One region of the Lysinibacillus sp. NPDC093688 genome, then DNA from elsewhere that is predicted to be linked to it. Evidence: riboswitches for the same ligand, from Rfam matches in the RefSeq annotation. Region 1 holds a riboswitch; each other region holds the start of a gene.

Region 1 (7,552 bases):
TTAAATGAAAGCTTATTCCTCGGTTTAATATCATTACTTGATACTTATCTGAATATTTGTATTAAAATTTTAGACTACTGATTTTTTAGGCAACCACCTCAAGCAAGAATGATAACCACACACAATCATGAGTATGGTACTTTGCAAAGTTGCCTCTACTACTTTTCTTCATTTTTTCACCTCCCAAAATGATTTTAAAATCTCAAAAACTTTGAATGCTTTAATAGTTTCATTCATGATATCTAAAAATTTTTATGCACTCTAAAAGAGGGCATACTTAGTTTATAAAACAAAACTGTCCATTTCCTATATAAAAACTTAAAAATTCCTTAATAAGCACCATTACTTTCAAAATAATGATAAATTGTAGATAAAGTTAAGGTGCTTCCTGCTTTTTGGATTAAATTTTGTAAATAAATTTGGAGGCTTTTATGTCATTCTTAATTACTTTATTTGAACAACACAGCTATTTGATTTTATTTATAGGGATCTTTTTAGAGCTCATGGCTCTTCCTATATCTGGGGAATTTTTAATGAGCTATGCAGGATTCTTTGTTTATCAAGGGGAAATGAATTATTTTTTGGCCATTCTCACAGTCTTTTTATCTGCTGGTGCAGGAATTACGTTAACTTATTGGATAGGGAAGGCAGGAGGCTATAAACTAATCGAGAGGTATGGTAAATATGTACATCTTGGACCTGAAAGATATAAAAAAACAGCTGATTGGTTTGAACGATCAGGCAGTAAATTATTAGTTTTTGCTTATTTTATCCCTGGTGTAAGGCATTTTACTGGTTATGTTTCAGGTGTTTCTAAGATTCCTTTTCGAAAATTTATCATACCGGCATATACAGGCGCTTTTTTATGGGGAATTTGTTTTATTACCCTTGGAAAAGTACTAGGTCCAAAATGGGAAACTTTCCATCAAGCAGCGAGTAAATATTTAATTATTTTTCTTATTGTTTTGGCTGCTTTGTTAGCAAGTTATCTCATCTTTAGGTTTTATAAAATTCAAATTAAAACCTTTTTTATTCATTTGTTAACATGGTTAACAAACCGATTAAGAACATTAAGGGCCACGGAAATTTTTCTTATATTCCTAACTTCAGTGCTAATTGGAATGGTGATTTTGATGTTTGGGATAGCACAAGATTATCTAGAAAATGATGTTGCCCAGTTCAATCAAATCGCAGAATATTTGGTTCATTCTACTGTTTATATAAACTGGATGGAAGAACTTTTAATATTCCAACATTCATTCACATTTAGCAGCATTATAGTTGTAACCATCATAAGTATTTGGATAAAGAAACAGAACCGGTTACTAGAATATCTTCAACTCGGTGTTTCCATATTAGGAGGTATACCTTTCCGTGCATTCATCTTGGAGGCTTTCTCTTTCCTCCAATCGATTGGTTTTGAGGGGGAATTTCATTCAGCCGATTTTCCTGACTTAAAGGCCACTTTGACGATCATCATTTATGGAACATGTATATTTTTACTAGTACGTCACTTAAAAAACAATTACTGGACAATTATTATTCCTTTATTGGGTTTACTCTTATTAATCGGTCTTGCGATTGGGAATATCGTATCGACCAATGTACTTCCCAGTGACATTATTGGGGGTTATGTATATGGCGGAGTTTGGATATTTTTTAACTTCCTGTTGTTTGAACTGTTTCGACTTGTGCTCGATAAAAATGAAATATAGAGAAATACTTTTATAGAAGGAAAGAGGATGAGGTTGAAATGAAAGCACATGTTCTTTTAATTGAGGATGAAACACAGATAGCTCGTGTCGTAAAAATGGAGCTGGAATATGAAGGTTATCAGGTCACAGTAGAACACGACGGTAGAGCAGGTTTTGAAGCAGCCTTACAAACAAACTTTGATTTAATTTTATTGGATGTGATGCTGCCTGGGCTAAATGGAATCGAGGTATTAAGAAGGCTAAGAAAGGAAAACAGGAATGTTCCTGTTATTCTTTTAACAGCTCGAAATACAACATTAGACATAGTATCAGGTTTAGATCAAGGTGCAAATGACTATGTGCCCAAACCATTCAGAATCGAGGAATTATTGGCCAGAATTCGTGCTTGTTTACGCAATCAACCTAAAGCAATTCAAGAGAATTCCGTATTGAAGGTGAATGATTTAATAATAGATGCAGATGCAAGAGAAGTCACTAGGAATGGAAAAAACATTACGTTAACACCCAAGGAATATGACTTTTTGCTTTATTTAGTCATGAATAAAAACAAAGTAGTCACACGGGAAAATATATTACTGAATGTTTGGGGATGGGAATATGAAGGTGAAGGCAACATACTTGATGTTACTGTAGCCCATCTCAGAAAAAAAATAGACGAAGGATTTTCATCCCCATTATTCACGACCGTTTGGGGAGTGGGGTATACCTTAAAGGAGAAAACAAATGAGGATTACCACAAAAATTAATCTATTAACGACTGCTTGGATGCTGTGTATTTTGATACTTGTAAATATCGCTGTCTATTTCTCGTTTATTAAATTCACGACTAATATGGAAGAAGTAGAACTGTTTCAAAAAGCCGAGGACTTAATAAAAGTTATTGATTCACTCGATGCATCCAGCAATATTAACGAAAAATTAGGTGATTTTTTAACTCCCCATTCTTATATTAGAATTATACATCCGAATAACAACGTCATTCATGAAAAAACCAATGATTTATTACTTTCAAAAACGATACAAGGTAAGTACGCTGAATCAAAGCAAGCACAAACACATTTGATTTCGGCAGAGCAAGATGAGGAACAGGTTTTAATTGTTCGTGTTCCAATTAAAGAAGGTAATCAAATTACCGGGAGTATAGAAATTGGAGAACGATTATTAGGTTTTGAAACTGATAAAGATATACTTCGTGCCATTCTAGGCCTCTGCACTTTATTAGCTGCTATTTTCTCCTTGCTTGGTGGCAAATGGTTGTCCAATATGATTATGAGGCCCATTTCAAACATGATTAAAACTATGGAGGAAATTGAAATGAGTGGGGTTCCTAAGCCCATCACCATTCAAAATCAGACAAAAGATGAACTCCATACAATGGCAAGAACGTTTAATCGAATGATTCACAGACTTCAAGACCATATGGAAAAACAAAAACAGTTTGTGTCTGATGCGTCCCATGAATTAAAAACACCTTTAACGATCATTATGAACTATACTGATTTTTTAAGAAGGCATGGATTAGAAAATCAAGAAATGACCGATGAAGCAATTAATGCCATTACTTCGGAAGCAAACAGAATGCAAAAAATGACACAGACACTTCTAGACTTAGCTACCTTAGAGAATGAAAGTGCTCTAGAATTGAATGAGCTAAATTTGGTGTCTTTATGCCAGAGAATTTTAAATCAAATGAAACAAGTTTATGGGCGTGAAATATCGTTACATTATGATGAGGATCCAATTGTTATATTTGCGGAGGAATTAAAAATTAAACAGCTTATGATTATTTTTCTAGATAATGCCATGAAATATAGTAATGATAAGATTGATGTATTTATAGAAAAGGATCGTCAACATGCCATTATACGTGTAAAAGATTATGGAATTGGGATACCACAGGAAGAACTTCGTAATATTTTTGAACGATTTTACAGGGTGGATAAAGCAAGAACTAGAAAAACAGAAGGCTCTGGTTTAGGACTAAGCATTGCAAATAGGATTATGAAATTGTATAAAGGTGAAATTAAAATTACAAGTCAAGAGGGAACAGGGACGACAGTAGCATTGTATTTACCATTTAGTAAATAAATATTTTTGACGTAAGAAATCCCAAATTGTCTATCAAAGTACTTTAGTGGAGTATCAAATGATGTTGATAAAGGCATTTTAGACAGATTCAGCCTGTGACTGCGATTGTGTTTCTAACTGTTGTAATAAAGTGTAAACAGGTCTCGTAACAAAAGAAGTTGGTTATATTTGAAACAGCTTTTAAGAGCCATGCTACGCTACATATATAGCGTAGCATGGCTCTTTTGGTTTTCACAATAAATAATGTTACCAATAAAAAACAAGTATTGGATAATTTAATGTTGAACTTATTGTACTAAGCAGCAGGTTAGTTGAAGAAAAAATAAAAGGATTCTTTCGCAGAAACAAGAATATATATTTATTGGTATTTTAATAAGCAATACTTGAGAATAGGAGGAAATGAATTGGAAGAGTTAATTAAGGAGTACGCTTTAGGATACACAATGCTTCGGGAAGCCATTGAAGGATTAACAGAGGAGGAGCTTCGTTACAAGCCCTCACCGGACAAATGGAGCATTCATCAAATCCTCATACATGTAACGGATTCCGAGATTTCGTCCACATCTAGGCTTAAAAAAGTCTTGGCAGAGGATGCGCCGCTTCTGATTTCATTTGACCAAGAGGCTTGGGCAAATAACTTGGGTTATGATTTGTTGGACCGTGAACAACATTTGCTTCTTTTTAAATTGCTACGTTCCAGTATGCAGCCTATTCTAGACCATCTAACTAGTGAACAAAGCAAGCGAGTGGGGGTGTATGTCGATCAGGCCCAGTTCACATTTAAGCAATTGCTGGAATTTCGAGTGCAACACGTTCGAAACCATCTTGATCAAATTGAACGGGTGAAGATTGCATATCAAGAGAACCAAACCTATTAAACTTATTGTTGGCTGTATTTGAAACAGCTTTTAAGAGCCAATGACAGCATGTAATTACAAGTATTATTTTTGAAAAAGAAATATATTAACAATAGTGAATTGACTAAAATTTCATTTAACGGTAAAATCAAATGCTAGTTAAGTTATTATATTTTTCTAATAATAATTCATTTAGAATAGTTTTCTCTTACGTCTATTAAATGCTAATTTATTTATAATTTCATTTAAATGAAGAATATTATGGAATTGCTATCTAGGAATTTTAATAGTTTTGTTCTTATAACTTAATAAATATTTTTTTGTTGGTGCAAATGACTTTGATCGTTTGCTTAAAAGGGAAATCGGTGTAAATCCGATGCTGTCCCGCAACTGTAATGGGGAGTCTATACAAAATGTCACTGTAGCGAGCTATGGGAAGGCGTATAGATGATGAACCTAAGCCAGGATACCTGCCAATAAAAGCAACAAACTTACATTGAACCACGAGGATGGTTGTAGTGGCCGGGTTGAGACACCCTTTTTTCACTATGACATCCTCTTGCAGACAAGGGGATTTTTTTTATGCCCTTTGATTTAAGAGAGGAGAGCGTTTTGAAGAATTCAACAACAAGAAATATCAACCTACTCTTATTAGTATTGACTGGTGTCGTTCTAATATCGATGACATTAGCGATCATGGTAGGCTCTGTGTCAATTACACCTAGTATTGTATGGCGCATTATTTTATCGCATATCCCGTTCAATCCACTTGCTATTACAGAGGATTGGAGTCGTTCGCAGGAAATCATCATTTGGCAAATTCGTACTCCACGCGTAGTGCTTGCCATAATAGTCGGAGCGGGTCTTGCTATTTCGGGAGCAGCCATTCAAGCTTTAGTTCGCAATTCAATTGCGGACCCGTACATTTTAGGGGTATCATCCGGTGCTTCTGTAGGGGCGACGTCTGTTATTTTACTTGGTAGTTTTTCGATTTTTGGTATGTATGCGCTATCATTCGCTGCTTTTATAGGGGCGACGATTGCTGTACTAATCGTGTTCTTCTTAGCACGGGTTGAAGGGCGTATTTCAGTTATACGACTATTATTAGCAGGGATTGCCGTGTCACTAGTTTTGTCAGCGTTGACGAATTTTATGCTGATGATGGCGAAGGAAGAGGGCGGTATTAAGGCTGTGATGTATTGGATGATGGGAAGTCTGGCTGGAGCGAAATGGATGAATATAATGATTCCATTCATCGTTTTAACTGTCGTTTACGCAATTTTACGTCTCCATGCACGTCATTTGAATTTACTTTTACTTGGCGAAGAATCTGCTGTTACGTTGGGTGTTAATATAGAGAAATTTCGACTGCTACTAATATTATTAATTTCACTATTGACAGGTGTACTTGTTGCAGTAAGTGGCGCAATCGGCTTTATTGGCCTAATTATTCCTCATATCGTACGCATGATTGTCGGTTCAAATTATAAGTTTGTACTGCCAGTTAGTGCATTAATGGGTGCGATATTTTTAATATGGGCAGATGCAATTGCTCGCATTGTGATTGCGCCTGAGGAAATGCCGATTGGAATTATTACGGCTTTATGCGGATGCCCATTCTTTATATGGATGTTGCGTAAGCAAATGTATTCTTTCGGGGAGGAGAATTAGATGGTTTATGTAGCAAAAAACCTTTCTTTTGCCGTGCATCAGGTGAAAATATTAAACAATGTTTCTGTACATATTCAAGAACGCGAGTTTGTTGGCATTATTGGGCCTAATGGTAGTGGGAAATCAACCCTATTAAAAAATATGTACCGTATGCTACAACCTCAAGAAGGAGAAGTATTTTTATTTAATGAAAATATTTACAACCAATCTTCAAAGGTAATAGCGAAGCAACTTGCCGTTGTAGGCCAGGAAACACCAGTGCTATTTGAGTTTACGGTTAAGGAACTTGTTGCAATGGGACGTACACCGCATAAAAGGCTTATGGAAGTGGATACAAAAGAAGACCTTGCTATTGTCGAGGAATCGATGCAGCAGGCAGGCGTATTACATTTAAGTGAGCGTACCTTTAGTTCATTATCCGGTGGTGAGAAAAAACGAGTCATTGTTGCAAGAGCATTGGCACAACAGGCTAAGATCATGGCATTAGATGAGCCAACGAATCATTTAGATGTTCAGCATCAGCTCCAGCTCATGGATTTGATACAGAGCTTGCCGATTACGGTCATTGCAGCCTTGCATGATTTAAATATTGCAGCAACTTACTGTGATAAAATTTATGTTTTAAAGGACGGAGAAATCGTAGCATACGGGACACCATTTGATGTATTAACGCCCTCATTATTACAAAGAGTGTTTGGAGTACATGCGGAAGTGAGCGTGCATCCTATCACGAAAAAACCCCATATTTATTATATATCTGAGCAATTTTTATAGTTAGTTAAGGGATCATAGATTTCATTCTATATAATATTTTTTGAAAAAAGGAGAAATAGAAATGAAGACATTTAAAAGCGTATGGCTTGTTCTTGCAATCTTAATGGTAAGTATTTTAACGGCTTGTGGTAACGAGGAAAAACAAGATTCAGCATCGCAAAGTGAGCAAGTAGAACCAGCAAAAGCAGAGGCAACGAAAGTAACGATTGAAAATAACGGTACGACACAAGTTTATACGGAAGCGCCTAAAAAAGCCATTAGCTTAAATCAGCATGTAACAGAAATTATGCTAGCGTTAGGCTTAGAGGATTCAATGGTTGGAACAGCGTATTTAGATGATGCAATTTATCCACCGTTACAAGCGGCGTATGAAAAAGTTCCGGTATTAGCTGAGGAATACCCAACAAAGGAGCAGGTGATTGATTCAGGAGCAGATTTTTTATTTGC
Region 2 (7,552 bases), on a different contig from region 1:
TGTATTGTTATTCTTTGATGGATTAACGTATATAACACGCATTTTAGAGCCTATTTTCGGTGGATTTACAGGCTTCTAATCTGCTACACTAAAGTGGCATACCATACCTTAACGTGAAGGGAGATGAACATGTGCCTACAGTTTTAGTAGTGGATGATACGCTCTTTATGCGTGTTGCAATAAGTAATATGTTTACTGAATGGGGTTATGAGGTAGTTGGTAAGGCAGTAAATGGTAAGGAAGCTGTGGCTATGTATCGTGAGTTACAACCAGATCTTGTAACGATGGATGTAACAATGCCCGTTATGACAGGTATTGCAGCAGTGAAAGAAATCATCCCTGAATTTCCAGATGCAAAAATAATTATGATTACAGCTTTAGGGCAACAAAAGTTAATAGTAGAAGCAATTGAAAGTGGTGCAAAGGATTTTATGACAAAGCCTTTCGAGCCAGAAAGATTAAAAGCTGTAGTTGATCAATTGCTTGGACAAAATTGTTAATGACATTAGAGGAGGAAATTTTATGTTTAGCGATATCCCTTCTCAATATTATGTAATAGGTTCTACCATAATGGCCATTTTTATGGGTACCTTTGTCATGGTTATACGTATGCGAGCGTCTAAGAAGCCGACAAATGAGAAGAAAATTATCATTCCACCTATTGCGATGTCTTCAGGTGCGTTAATGTTTTTATTCGAACAATTTCGAGTGCCACCCATGCAAATTCTGGAAGCGGCAGCAGTCGGCATGGTGTTCTCAACTATCTTAATTGCCACTTCTAAATTTGAAGTAAAAGGTCAAGATATTTATTTAAAACGTTCAAAAGCATTCGTTTTTATATTAATCGGACTGTTAGTGTTCCGTGTAATTGCAAAAGTGATATTAAGTAGCTCCATTGACGTTGGTGAATTAGCAGGAATGTTTTGGATTCTAGCGTTCGCGATGTTACTCCCTTGGCGAATCGCAATGCTTATTCAATTTATAAAAATCAAAAAAACAATTCCACTGAAGAATATGTAATGGAAAAACTACACTAGAGATTTTTATCTAGTGTAGTTTTTTTATGCATTTTGGCTGATGGATAGAGTGGTTCGAGCGACGTGGAGGTTTTTCAAAGTGAAGGATAGAATCGGCAAAGCGAAGGATAGAGCTACCAAAGTGATGGATAGAAGTCAGAGCGACGGATGGAAGAGTCCAAGCAACGGATAGAAAACAGAGCGAAGGATAGGATTGCCGAAGTGACGGAAAGAGTCGTCCAAGCGACGGATGGAAGAGCCAAAGTGACGGATAGAAAACAGAGCGACGGAAAGAGTCGTCTAAGCGACGGATGAAAGAGCTAAAGTGAAGGATTGAAAGCCGAAAACGACGGATAGAGTCCCTTATTTAAAGAAGTAAAAAACAAACGCTGCACAACGATTCTGTGCAGCGTACCATCAATCAAATAGATGTTCATATGGAGCGATGTCAATTTGCATTTCATCTAATTTCTTACGTAAAAATTTATGGTCGCGCTTAGGCGTTGCTTGAATATAACCACGAATAATCAAATCATGGTTAATGGCAGATGCCTTTTCTTCTAAAGCAAGCTCCCCAATTTTTCCTGCAATTTTTTCCTTTGCTACTTGTCTAAATAGCTCAGGTACAGGGCTTACAAGTTCATATAAAAGCTCTTTTTCAGGTTGTCCCCATAAATGAATGGTTCTATCTAAATAATACTCTTGCCAATCTAAATCAGATTTACCGTCCTGTTTCGGTAATGCCTTTAAAAATTTGCGGAACATGAAAAATCCGCCAATCGCCATTAATGAAATGAGTACAACTACCCAAAATAGGATAAACCATAAAAACCAACCATTTAACAAATCGTTCACCTCTTTGCCTTCTCTCACTCTATTATAAAAGCTTACATAAAATAATTCATCCTAAATGTCCCTTTTTTAGCAATAAGTCTGTATATATTGTGTAAGAAAGGAGGTGACCTCCATGGCAAAAGTCAATTTCGTAGGTGCTACAGTGCGCTTAAAGTATGTCGCTGGACAGAATGCTCAAAACGAGCCCCTGTTCACAACAAAAACGTACCGCAATTTGAACAGCTCGCATACGGCAGAGGATTTAGTAGCTGTAGCAAATGCCATTGCAAGTCTATCTTCACACGCACTAGACAGCATTGTAAAACAAGAAACGACAGATTTATCCTAAGGGGGGGAAAGGTATGACACAAGTTTTAGAGCTGCAATTTGAAACAGCAGCAGGGAAAACAGCATCATTTACGATAGATGCACCGAAGCCAAAGGTAACAGCGGAAGAAATTCAAAAGGTCATGCAAACGATCATCGCTAAAAACGTTTTTGATGGACAAGCTGGCGCTCTGGTTGGGATGAGTGGGGCTCGCATCGTTGATCGTCAAGTAACAGAATTTGATTTAGAGGTCGAATAACCAAGAAATGGTCTTTGCAGAGTACTGCAAGGACCATTTTCAGCAATATTAGACTTATTCATCTAGCAGCGGAGGAGGGACCAACATGGAACAATGGTTAAACATGATATCGGATATCGGTTTTCCTATCTTAGTGTCGTTTTATTTACTGCACCGAGTAGAAGTGAAATTAGATGCAATTCATGATGCACTTGTTTCCTTAAAGTGAAATCGATTTCACAAAGATGTACGAAAGCTGTCACTTGAGTGTCCTTGTCAATATTTACATCGTACGATAGGATGGGGATAGTGTAAGTAGGGAGCGTGTTAAAGATGAGAAATAAAATAATTGGACTTGTTCTACTTTTTGCATTTGCAGCTGTGCTTAGTGCGTGTGGAAATTCAAAATTTAAAGCAGATTATAGCTTGGAATTACCAGATTTTGAACATGTCAATCAACGTGGAGACAAAGTTTCTTTAGAGAGTTTAAAAGGAAAACCATGGATTGGTATGTATATTTTCACGAATTGTACTTCAATTTGTCCACCAATGTCTTTTAATATGACGCAAGTTCAAGAGAAGCTGAAGAAAAAAGGTGTGGAAGATTATAATATTGTTGCGTTTTCAGTTGATCCTGACGTTGATAAACCAGAAGTATTAGCTGATTATTTGAAAAAATATAATGTTCCAGATAAATCAAAATGGAATCTACTTACTGGTTATTCACAAAAATATATCGAGCAGTTCGCTGTAAAATCAACAAAAATAATCGTCAGAAATGATCCTAACAGCGACCAAGTCGTCCATGGAAATCAATTTTTCTTAGTCGATAAAAATGGTGTAATTGTAAAAATGTATTCAGGATATGCAGAGAATCCAGAGGATGTCCCTATTGACACGATTGCGTCAGATATAGAAACATATATTGATGAAAATTTATAATGGATAGAAGGAAACCGTCTCGATTAATGAAGAGACGGTTTTTTTTGTTGAAATATAATCTTTTATAATTGTAGCCTCGTTTATAGTGTAGAAGGAGGGAAAGATTTTGTCTGATACAGAATATTTAGAGCAACTAATGGAGCTACATACAGATCATTTATTTCGAATCGCGTACTACTAAATGGCACTTCGTATTCTGTTTATATTAAAATAGTAGAAAAGGGGATGGGGGGTTCAACAATGACGATAGCGCAAACGTATTTAAATGTTGTCCAAAAAAGATTTAAAAATGTCAAAGAGCTAGGCGATAAAACACTCGACCAACTGGAAGAGGACCAATTGCACTGGGCGTATAATGAAGATTCAAACAGTATCGCAGTGATTGTGAAGCATGTTAGTGGGAATATGATTTCACGCTGGACCGATTTTTTAACGACAGATGGTGAGAAGGCAACGAGAAATCGTGATGATGAATTTACGGATAGCCTTCAGACAAAAGAAGAGGTTATGGCAGTATGGGAAAAGGGCTGGCAAGTATTTTTAGATGCATTACAAAAATTAACGGAAGCTGATTTACAAGGGTTTGTAACGATAAGGGGAGAACAGCATTCCGTGATAGATGCGATTGAAAGACAAATGGCTCATTATTCACAACATGTCGGTCAAATCGTATACATCGCTAAGCAAGTAAAAGGTTCACAGTGGCAAACACTAAGTATTCCAAAGGGACAATCTCAGATTTTTACAGAATCAATGTTAAAAAAACATCAACAATAGAAGTGTAGCCATCTCACTAGTGTGTGGTGGCTTTTTTTTCTTTAGAAATCTCAAAACTTTATTATATTCAGAAAATAAAATTGACGTGTATCTTTGAAGCGTGTTATGTTTAATACTAATTTAATATGGTTCATTACAAGTTTGAGTGAAAAAATTTTTTCACTTAATTTAAAGGAAAATGGGTGTAAATCCCATGCTGTCCCGCAGCTGTAAATGAGGAGTTTTGTTTCAAATACCACTGAGTAAGTACTTGGGAAGGTGAAGCAAAATGAAGATTCATAAGCCAGAATGCCTGCTTGTAGTAAGATTCATTGTAGATCTACGAAAGATAGGGAGATGGATGGAAGGCTTTTAAAAATGAGTTTTTCTATCCTTATTCACGTGGAATAAGGATTTTTTTTATGCATTTTTTCTAATCTTAGTAATTTATATCAAAGTGAGGTGCAAATAAAGCGATACTTTAAGTTTCAAGTTAGAAGTTTGGTGGAGAAACATATATATTTCAATTTTCTAACACCCAAGAATAGACAGGAGCAATCATAATGATATTTTTTAAAAAATTATTACCTTTCATTCTAATACTGATGTTAACGATTTTAGCAGGCTGTTCAAGCTCGAGTGAAGGTAATGGAAGTAAAACTTCTAACAAAAATAATAACGAAGGAAAAATGATAACAGTTGGCTGGCCGCTAGATATAGGGCCTTTAAATCCTCATACCTATTTACCAAACCAAATGACTGCGCAAGCAATGGTATATGAATCATTGGTAGAATATAACGATGATGGGACAATATCGCCTAAATTAGCGGAGAGCTGGGAAATTTCTGACGATAAAACAGCTTACATATTTCATCTTAGACAAGATGTAAAATACTCTGATGGGACAGCCTTTAATGCAGATAATGTTATTCGTAATTTTAATGCAGTTTTAGCAGATCGTGATACACACTCCTGGATGGGGATGGTGAATCATATTGTAGAAGTTGTGAAAGAAGACGACTATACAATTCGTTTACAGTTAGATGCACCTTATTACCCCGTATTAAATGAATTGGCTTTTGTTCGACCATTTCGCTTTTTAGGGGATAATGGATTCCCTGAGGGAGATACAACTAATAAAGGTATTAAAGCTCCGATTGGAACTGGTCCATGGGTATTAACCGAATACAAAAAAGATCAATATGCACTTTTTAGCCGCAACGAACATTATTGGGGTGAAAAGCCACTGGTAGACAAAGTAAAAGTGAAAATTATTCCAGATTCAGAATCTATTTCACTGGCATTCGAAAATGAAGAATTAGACTTAATTTATGGTCGAGGCATTATTAGCTTAGATAACTACACTTTCTTAAAAGACAGCGGTCAATACAAAACGGCTGTATCTGAACCTTTATCTACACGTGCTTTACTTTTTAATACACAATCTGGTCCTTTAGCAGAATTAAAAGTACGTCAGGCTATTCAATACGCAGTTAACAAAAAACAAATGGTTGAAAGTATTACCCATGGTACAGAAAAAGTTGCCAATACACTGTTTTGGGATGCTATTCCATATGCCAATATTGAGTTAAAACCAATACTTTTTAATGCAGAAAAAGCCGAGCAATTATTAGATGAAGCAGGTTGGGCATTAAAAAATGGTGATAAAATCCGTTCCAAAAATGGGCAACCTCTTAAATTAGATTTAATCTATATTGCAACAGATGCTATCCAAAAACCAATGGCAGAAATAATGCAAGGGGAATTAGCAAAAATAGGCGTTCAATTAAACCTTGAAGGCGCTGATGTAATGGTAGGGCTCCAAAAATTAATGGATAATCAAGTAGATATTAATTTTTGGCGCACAAATGGCCCGCCAACAGACCCACACAGCTTTGCAAACGAATCAGCAACACCGAATGCAAATGGCGTTTATGAAGCGAAATTAGGCCTAGATAACGCAGCGCAAATTGATGGCAAAATACATCAATTATTAATTGGTACAGATGAAGCTGAACGTGTGCAATTGTATAAAGATATTTTAACAATGTTCCATGACCAAGCATTATTCTATCCAATTTCATATGAAACGAATAACGTTATTTACCATAAATATATGAAAGATTTTAATCCCCGTGCATCTGAATACGATATCCCTTATGCTCAAATGGATTTAAAGTAAGAGAATAAAAAGAGAGTGGGTCTACTATGACTCCTCTCTTTTTGCACTATGAAGACTAGGGAAGTGATAAAAGAAATGTACGAATCAACTTGGCTTTTTTGTCTAAAACGAGTGATTACATTACCATTTGTTTTACTAGGGGTCTCCATAATGACCTTTTTATTTATTCGTTTTGTTCCAGTAGAGCCAGCGGAGGTCATACTTAGACTGTCAGGAGTTACCCCGACAGCAGAAGCAATACAAGCGCTACGATCGGAATTGGGCACTGATCAACCTTTGTCTATTCAATATTTTATATGGCTAAAAGGTGTGTTGCACTTCGATTTTGGCACATCATTTGTGAGTAAATTACCCGTTGCCCAAGAAATAGTAGAAAAACTACCGGCAACTTTTGAATTAGCTCTAGCTGCATTTGTATGTATTATTTGTATTAGTATTCCTCTAGGTATTGTAAGTGCTCTTTATAAAAATTCCATTTTTGATAAGATAGTAGGCTTATTATCTATTATCAGTGTATCCGTCCCAACTTTTTGGTTAGGTTTTTTTCTTTTATACTTATTCAGTTTGAAGCTAGGCATTTTCCCGACAAATGGAAAAGGGACTATTTTACATATGATTTTACCGGCCGTATCTTTAGCATTACCAGCTATTGGATTGTTTGTTCAAGCAATTCGTACAAGTGTCATAGAAGAATTACAAAAATATTATGTTCAGTATGCCTATTTACGGGGGTTAAAAAAATCTGTTATTCTCAGTCGACATGTCTTCAAAAATGCAGCTATTCCGTTGACGACGATGCTTGGTATGACACTTGGGAATTTATTGGGTGGAGCTGTTATTGTCGAGCAGGTATTTAGCTGGCCAGGTTTAGGCCGCTACTTAATAGAATCAATTATTAATAGGGATTATCCAGTTGTGCAATGTTATGTTCTAATAATCGCTATCATCTATGTCCTTGCTAATTTATGTACAGATATATTACATCGAATTCTTGATCCCCAGCTAATGATGGTGAGGGGGAGAGAGTAGAGTGATTAAATTACACAAAAGTTTAAACGGTAAACAATTGATGAGTATTGCTACACTCACATTCATTGGGGTATTGGGGCTTTTTGCGCCGTTTATCATGCCAAATGATCCTTATTTGGTAGATGTATCTAAAAAGTTTTTAGAACCGTCATGGGAATATCCTCTCGGCACAGATCATTTAGGGCGATGTATACTTTCACGTATACTGTTAGGTATTCGCTATTCT
Region 3 (7,552 bases), on a different contig from region 1:
CTGTCACCATATTTAGAATTCTTTAATATTAATTCCCACACATTAGATACATGCTTAAATGGAACTAAATTTTCAAACAAAAAATTCGAAACAACTTTCAACATTTCTTTGGCTTCTTTTGGGGTAGAACTAATATGTACCTTCCAACCTTGAACAGGCAAATAAGAGTCGGTCTTAGAATAATATGTCCAATGTTTATCCGAGTTTATAACCCAGTTAGATGGTACATTAGAAATTTCGAGAGCCATCTCTGTTGCCTTTTCAAGTGGAGGCTCATAATATCTCTCTTTAAGATTAATATACTGTACATAACGCAAATCCATTATTATTACCTCCACTCTGAAATGTTATTTAAGTTTTAGAATCCTGGAAGATGACAATTAAATACGCTCACTTGACTAGGATAACCGACGCATAAAAATTGGCTGTTTGCGGAATTACGCGCGGCACCATTTAAGTTATGACCATTTTCTACATTCATTTTTTGTAACTTTAGAACATTTGATTTTTTCTTACTATTTACCATGTTGTATACCTCCTAGACTAAATATAAATTCGTTGCAACAAATTCCTTATTTACACTCGAGTTACTTTAAGATTAGTAGTACAAATACTACCCTTTCAAGTGCGTATTTCCGCATAAAAAAAGTCGGAATTTAACACTTGACAATTAATTCTTATTTAATCTTCTAATATTCGTTAAAAATATTCATCGTGGGTTGAAATTCTCCCTGTACCAAAGTAGTGAATGCAATATTTAGAGCGTGTTTTATATCACACGTTGTCTTAATTTTCGGCGGTTCATACAGATTTAAAAGCATCATTTAACCTCGGAGAATAATGATTTTGTACATCCTTAAATAAGAAAATATACATATTATATTGGTGTTGATATTTATATACTATGTAAACCTTTACGAAACGTTAGAATCTCTCTTTTTTATTGATATTACTATTTATTACTATTTTAACCACTATTTATTAATAGGGAAAAAGTAACAGAGATCTTAGCCAAACAAATATGAATTTGTGACTCTTTTAAAGAAACAAAGGTATTTCAATTTTGACTAATTTTAGATATTAAAATAGACTTATTGTTTTAATTTATTACAAAAATATTGGAAAAATAACTGTATATGGTATTATGGATATTATAAATAACTAATATTAGGTAAGGTGACCAATGGGTAAGTTAATTGAGGATCTTAAATTAATTGTAAATAAACACCATTTGTCAAGCGAATTTAAAAATTGTTTAGAAACACTAATGGCACAACATAAAGGAGGTGATTTTACTAATTTATGTGAATTGCATTTTCAGATGGCAGAAGGAATAGAAACAAGTGCGATTAAAGACGTTTATAATATTTTAGAATTATGTATTCTCTTTACGGATATTTTCGACGATATCGAAGATGGTGATGAAACGAAGTGGGGAATCGAAAGGAACATATTACTTAATGCCTCGACTTCCCTCGTTAGTATTCTGTTTATAGAGCTGAAAAGGCTTGAAATACCATATCAAAATGAAGTTATAATGTTGTTCTATAATTATCTACTTCAAGCTGCTGACGGTCAACATCATGATTTAACGAATAACATTTTTTCAGAAGAAGCTTATTTAGGAGTTGTGAAAAAGAAATCAGGCTCTTTAATAGCACTGGCTTGTACCCTTGGGCAAACTTTAGCAAATGGGAAGTATGAAGAAAAGTTAGAAAAATGTGCTCATTATATAGCAATAGTGGCACAATTAAGAAATGATTATGAGGACTTATTAGGGAAGCAAAATGATATAAGTATGAAAAAGCGAACATTACCTATCTTATATTTACTGCAATACGAGAGTCCGATATTTGATGAATTACGAGCGCATTATATAAAGCAAGTAGACTCCATAACGGATATACACATTACTGCACAGCAAATCGAAGCTTCAGGATTGCCAATTTATATGCATTTAATGACATTAAAATACCACAGGCTTGCAATGGATTTGCTACAACAGCTATACCCAGACAAGGATATTTCAATTTTTAGACAATATATTTGATGAGGTGAAGAGAAATGTTGAAAATTATTCAATATCTACAAAAAAATGAAGAAATTTTAGCACTTTTTAAAGAAGGGAAGGTTTCACTTTTAAATATCAGTCCTTTAGAGAGCAGTTTAATATTAGAATCATTTGATAATGCAGTAAAGCCATCACTGAGAGATTCGTATCAATTATACTGGCGTGCATAATAAAGTAAAAATTTTAATTGGACTTGTACTCATTTTTTTTGTTCAATTGTATTGCTTGATCATCATATCAAAAGGTCCAATTATAGGAATTACTATCACAGAACAAGATCAAAGATGGTATATCCATAATATTGAAGAAGAAGGCTGGGGTGTACATCAGCAACTTGAGCCAAACACAATAATACTAGAAATCGATGGTAAGGAAATACCACCCCATACTTCTTCTCCATTCACTGTTACACACGCGGAGAGTCTAACTATATGGCATAAAGGCAAAGTCGAAACACTTACTGTGTCTTATGAGGGTATGACAGGTCAACTTTTAATGCATTTTGTTATTCCTCTAATATACTCATTACTTATAAGTGCATTATGTATCTATTTATTACAACGTCCTCTAACAAAAAATAAAAAATATTTAATTTTCCATTTGCAATTTACAGCGCTAGCTTATATTAGTGCTGGCGCAGCGGGACGGGGTGATTTCTTTAGTAACATTTTTAATTCGTTAGCAATTTTTATTAGCTTAGTAAATTGTTTTTTCTATTGCATTCATTTATTAAGAATAGTGAGCGATTCTGTGCAAAAAAAACTGCGCACTATCTTTTTTGTGATGGGCGGTTTATTAGTTACTATTAATGTATTACGAATTACTATTGAAGATTTCATAACGGTGCAGATCATATTCGAAATTTTAGTCTATTCAATTTTATCATGTTTATTAATGATTAATATTATTCTAGCAATTAAAAGTAATATGAAGTACTATGCAAAACCACTTTTCTTCATATTCTTTTTAGGAATAGGGCCTATAGTGATATTTTATGGTATTCCAATACTTTTCAACTATACACCGATTTTGCCAGCTGATGTGACTGCTTTATTTTTAATGATTGTACCGATTTGTCTAATTTATATGGAATTGACGGAATCTTACGTAAATTTGCAATATGCACTTGATCGAATGTTTGAACATTTAAAGTTATCAATTCCATTCAGTTTAATAGTATCTTTTATTTTAATATTATTTCAAGAAGCACGCACTATATATCTATTTAGCCTCTATTTTTTGATTATTTTTATTGCTATGATTTTTATTCTGTCATGTAAAGAATGGTTGGAAATAAAAAACGCTCGTTATATGGCAACATTAAAGGATTATAATTTTTCAGATTTTTATCACTTTATAAAAAAATCTACACAATATTCTAATTTTGAAAATCTTGTAGATTGTATAAAAAAAGAGTTGAGCCGAATGTTAAAGTTAAATCATGTTGAAATTGTGGAGGATGATATAAGGGGTCGTTTACATTATATCGATGAGGAGAATTATAGTACAATTTGTCCCAACTTAATCTATAAAAGTAAGGAAAATTACATTTTAGTACTACATGAAACACCTGATTCGAAGTTATTAGCAGTCGTAGACACTCGTTTTAATAAAATACCATTCGAATCCATAAAAATGCTTGAATTGTTTTTATATTATGTACAAAGTATTCTCGACAATTCACTTAAAATGGATAATCTTGCTGCCCAATTGGCAAAACTCGATATTTTACATTCGCAACGCTGGTATAGCAAGCTATGGATATCATCAACGGAACGAGAGCGTATTCGTTTATCAATAGAGATTCATGATACGATTTTACAGGATTTAATTCGTATGAGTCGAAATATTGAAGAAGCGATAGTGACGGTTAAAGATATGCAAGAAAAAGAGACATTTTCACATTTACGTAATGAAATACTTGATATTATGGATACTACTCGTGATATTTGCGAGAATTTATACCCACCTTTAATTGAAAGATTGGGTCTTTATAAGTCATTAAATGAATTAATAGGAAAATACAAAATCCGTTTTAACTTTATAATCAGAGATAATATTGAGGTAATTGAGGATTTATCATTACAGCAAGCTACTACTATCTATCGTATAATTCAAGAGCTACTATCGAATGCTAATAAGCATTCACAGGCGCATATCGTTCATATTAACCTTACATCAAAAGCTCAAAGACTTATTATTGAATATATTGATGATGGTATAGGTCTAGATATGAATGATCAGTTAAACGAAATCAAAAGTATTGGGCTAATGGGGATACAAGCGCGGATTAATTATTACCAAGGTACATTTGAAATCACCCCTAATCACCCATCTGGTGTAGTAATCAAAATATCTATGAAAATAGGTGAGGATCTTGAAAATAATGGTGTTGGATGATCATATTGCAATTGGTGAAGGAACTAAGGCCATATTAAAAGCCGAGCTAAATTGTCATGCAGATGTGTTTACGGATCCATATCTTGCCCTTCAACAGTTAACCAAAGCACCTTATGACGTTTATTTAGTTGATTTTAATTTGCCAGATACGGATGGTTTGGAATTTATAGAAAAAATAATCAATATTCATCCAGAAGCAATTGCAATTATTTACACTGGCTATAACATCGAAAGATATATTACCGATTTGTTAGAAAAAGGGGTTTGTGGATTTGTTAGTAAATCGGATAGTAGAAAACAATTGATTGACACTATCAATTATGCATTAGAAGAAAAAATTATCATGCCACTTTCTTTAATTAAACAACTTAATTCGAATTTTTCTAAAACAGAAAAATCAACTAGGTTGACCGAAAGAGAACAAAAAATTTTAGATTTAGTAAAAGACGGATTACCAAATAAAACAATTGCAATGGAACTTAGCTTAAGCCAACGAACGATTGAAAAAAATCTTACTAGTATTTTCTCTAAACTAAATGTTGAAACTCGTGCTGAAGCTGCGATTAAATGGATAAAGCAAATTTCATAAGTTATGACCTCTGCGACAATAAGTCAAAGGATTTTTCTCGAATATGTACATATAGATAAAACTTTCATTTGAGTTTCTGAGATCATTTTTGCAGTATTTTATTTAAAAGGGTTTGTTTATCAAACATTAAAACAATCCTTAATGCGTTTTTTTTGTTGGAAAAAGAAATAATTTGTGCGATGTATTACTTATTTGAAACGAGAACTAATACTCATGGATCTATCATGATTTTGGACACGCTATCGGGTGTTTATGGTGATTTGTTGAAAATTTCCAATGCTAATTGTTTCTATTAATCCACTTAATTATTATTGAAGCTATTAGAAAAACACTTATTTTAGGGATTCGAAATCTTAATACTAATCTAAATGAACTATTAGTATTAACTACTAATGCAGTGATTACGTTGATATTTTGTGTTAAAGTTTTTAAATATGAATTATTAAGCATAGCCGTTCACTTTAAAAACCAATGAAGCTTAAAGATTTGAAATATTGACACATTAAACACTTTGTCGTAAATTTAAAATAATTGCATAAAAGCATTAGGTGCCCATTGCGGGAGAATAGGGAATAAAGTGAAAAGCTTTAGCGGTCCCACCACTGTAAAAGGGAGTTTCATAGAGAATGCCACTAGCATCGTTCTGGGAAGGTTCTATGAAATGTTGAAATTGAGCCAGGAGACCTGCCTATCTGCTTCGTATTATATAGACGATGGAAAAGTCTGTAGTTTATTTGTTATGGAATAAACTACAGGCTTTTTATTTTTTTCTTTAAATCATTCTTCGAGTAACAAGGGCAAAAAAGAAAGGGGAAATTTTCATGCAATTATTACAACAAACGATTCAAAACATTCAAAGCGCTGACCACAAAATGATGGAGGAAGCAAGGGAACGCATAGATGCACTTTGCAAGCCACCTAGTAGCTTAGGGAGGTTGGAGGCTCTAGCTGTGCAACTATCCGGTATAACAGGTGAACTATTTCCTACGATTGAAAATAAAGCAATTATTGTCTGTGCAGCAGATCATGGTGTTTGTGATGAAGGGGTAACATCAAATCCGCAAAATGTGACGGTCTTTCAAACGTTAAATTTCCCTAGAGGAGGAACGGGTGTCTGTGCTATCGCAAAAATCACAGATGCAAAAGTTGTCACAGTAGACGTTGGCGTAAAAGAGGATATTCCGCATGATGCTGGTGTCATCATTAAAAAGATTAAATATGGTACGGACAATATGGCAAAAGGTCCTGCTATGTCAAGGGAAGAAGCCATCCAATCAATTGAAGTAGGAATTGAAGTAGCTACGGAAGAAATCAAAAATGGGATCAATGTACTTGGGACAGGTGAAATGGGCATTGGTAATACAACACCGAGTGCTGCTATATTATCGGTTCTTCGTGATTGTCATCCGAATGAAGTGACAGGCTTCGGTGCAGGTGTTGGACCAGGGGGGATATTACATAAAGTAGAGGTCATTCACAATGCTATTGCATTAAACAAACCAAATCGTCATGATGCTATAGATATTCTTGCAAAAGTCGGAGGGTTAGAAATAGGTGCAATGGCTGGGGTGATACTTGCTGCTGCTGCACATCGCAAACCTGTTGTTATTGATGGTTTTATCTCTACTATTGCTGCTCTTATTGCATACGAGCTCGAACCTAATGTAAAAGACTATATTATTCCTTCTCATGCCTCTGAAGAACCAGGCGCAAAAATCGCCGCTGAAATGCTAGGAATTGAACCGATGCTACAAATGAATATGCGATTAGGAGAGGGGTCTGGTGCAGCTTTAGCCTTTCCTATTTTGGATGCAGCAAGCTCTATGATGAAAAACATGGCTACATTAGAGGAAGCTATGTTACTGTTGAAAAAGTAATTTTTAGATACAGCTCAATGTTTACATTCGGTGCCTATTATTGCTGTCATGGATGCACTCTGCAAAGTAGTATGATAGTGGTGAAAAATGGTTATTTATAATGAGTGGATAAGACATATAGGGATAGAAGAGTAACAACAGGTATAAGATTAAAAACAAGCTCAAATAATGTTATTTGGGCTTGTTTTTATACAACGGTGTAAGGAAAGAAAGCTATGCTCGATTCAACTTCCGTAACGGTAAACGCCATTTTTTTATATATGAAAGTATTCTTAGTATGATAATCACACCAAATAATATATATATAAAGATATCGCCTGAAAATAGTTGAAGTCCGATAATAAGCCCGGCTAGTGCTGCCCAAACACCATAGATTTCATCACGGAGGACTAATGGTTGTCGTCTAGCTAATAAATCGCGGACAATTCCACCACCTGACCCTGTTAAAACAGCAGCTACAATAACTGCGCTAATAGGCATGTCGAGCTTCACAGCATAAAGAGCACCTTGAATCGCAAATGCCGATAATCCAATAGCGTCAGTGAAATTGCCCCAGCGATGCCAATGCTTAATAAGTCGATGTGGAAATAAGAAAAATAGCGTAATCGCTGCAAT

Evidence for each region. A riboswitch is a leader RNA that binds a small molecule or an ion and turns the genes downstream of it on or off. The one in region 1 is predicted to bind cobalamin.
Region 2: it holds a riboswitch for cobalamin, as region 1 does, so the genes downstream of both, nikA (nickel ABC transporter substrate-binding protein) here and ACQKN2_RS05285 (FecCD family ABC transporter permease) in region 1, are expected to answer to the same signal.
Region 3: it holds a riboswitch for cobalamin, as region 1 does, so the genes downstream of both, cobT (nicotinate-nucleotide--dimethylbenzimidazole phosphoribosyltransferase) here and ACQKN2_RS05285 (FecCD family ABC transporter permease) in region 1, are expected to answer to the same signal.

What each region holds. Positions count from the first base shown of each region.
Region 1 is NZ_JBNNUX010000004.1:75,633-83,184, forward strand. It holds gene ACQKN2_RS05265 (DedA family protein) at 432-1,715, shown strand; gene ACQKN2_RS05270 (response regulator transcription factor) at 1,754-2,461, shown strand; gene ACQKN2_RS05275 (sensor histidine kinase) at 2,439-3,803, shown strand; gene ACQKN2_RS05280 (DinB family protein) at 4,208-4,681, shown strand; cobalamin riboswitch at 4,968-5,152, shown strand; gene ACQKN2_RS05285 (FecCD family ABC transporter permease) at 5,342-6,331, shown strand; gene ACQKN2_RS05290 (ABC transporter ATP-binding protein) at 6,332-7,105, shown strand; gene ACQKN2_RS05295 (ABC transporter substrate-binding protein) at 7,167-7,552, shown strand, end outside.
Region 2 is NZ_JBNNUX010000001.1:102,950-110,501, forward strand. It holds gene ACQKN2_RS00480 (cytochrome c biogenesis CcdA family protein) at 1-79, shown strand, start outside; gene ACQKN2_RS00485 (response regulator) at 114-500, shown strand; gene ACQKN2_RS00490 (cytochrome c biogenesis protein CcdC) at 523-1,020, shown strand; gene ACQKN2_RS00495 (DUF2621 domain-containing protein) at 1,434-1,862, opposite strand; gene ACQKN2_RS00500 (DUF1659 domain-containing protein) at 1,984-2,199, shown strand; gene ACQKN2_RS00505 (DUF2922 domain-containing protein) at 2,213-2,437, shown strand; gene ACQKN2_RS00510 (YvrJ family protein) at 2,523-2,645, shown strand; gene ACQKN2_RS00515 (SCO family protein) at 2,750-3,358, shown strand; gene ACQKN2_RS00520 (DUF1572 family protein) at 3,599-4,135, shown strand; cobalamin riboswitch at 4,256-4,449, shown strand; gene nikA (nickel ABC transporter substrate-binding protein) at 4,678-6,297, shown strand; gene nikB (nickel ABC transporter permease) at 6,373-7,326, shown strand; gene ACQKN2_RS00535 (ABC transporter permease subunit) at 7,328-7,552, shown strand, end outside.
Region 3 is NZ_JBNNUX010000032.1:41,094-48,645, forward strand. It holds gene lanKC (class III lanthionine synthetase LanKC) at 1-323, opposite strand, end outside; gene ACQKN2_RS19950 (SapB/AmfS family lanthipeptide) at 359-526, opposite strand; gene ACQKN2_RS19955 (polyprenyl synthetase family protein) at 1,184-2,050, shown strand; gene comX (competence pheromone ComX) at 2,065-2,241, shown strand; gene ACQKN2_RS19965 (ATP-binding protein) at 2,297-4,471, shown strand; gene ACQKN2_RS19970 (response regulator) at 4,458-5,060, shown strand; cobalamin riboswitch at 5,590-5,766, shown strand; gene cobT (nicotinate-nucleotide--dimethylbenzimidazole phosphoribosyltransferase) at 5,882-6,937, shown strand; gene ACQKN2_RS19980 (trimeric intracellular cation channel family protein) at 7,151-7,552, opposite strand, start outside.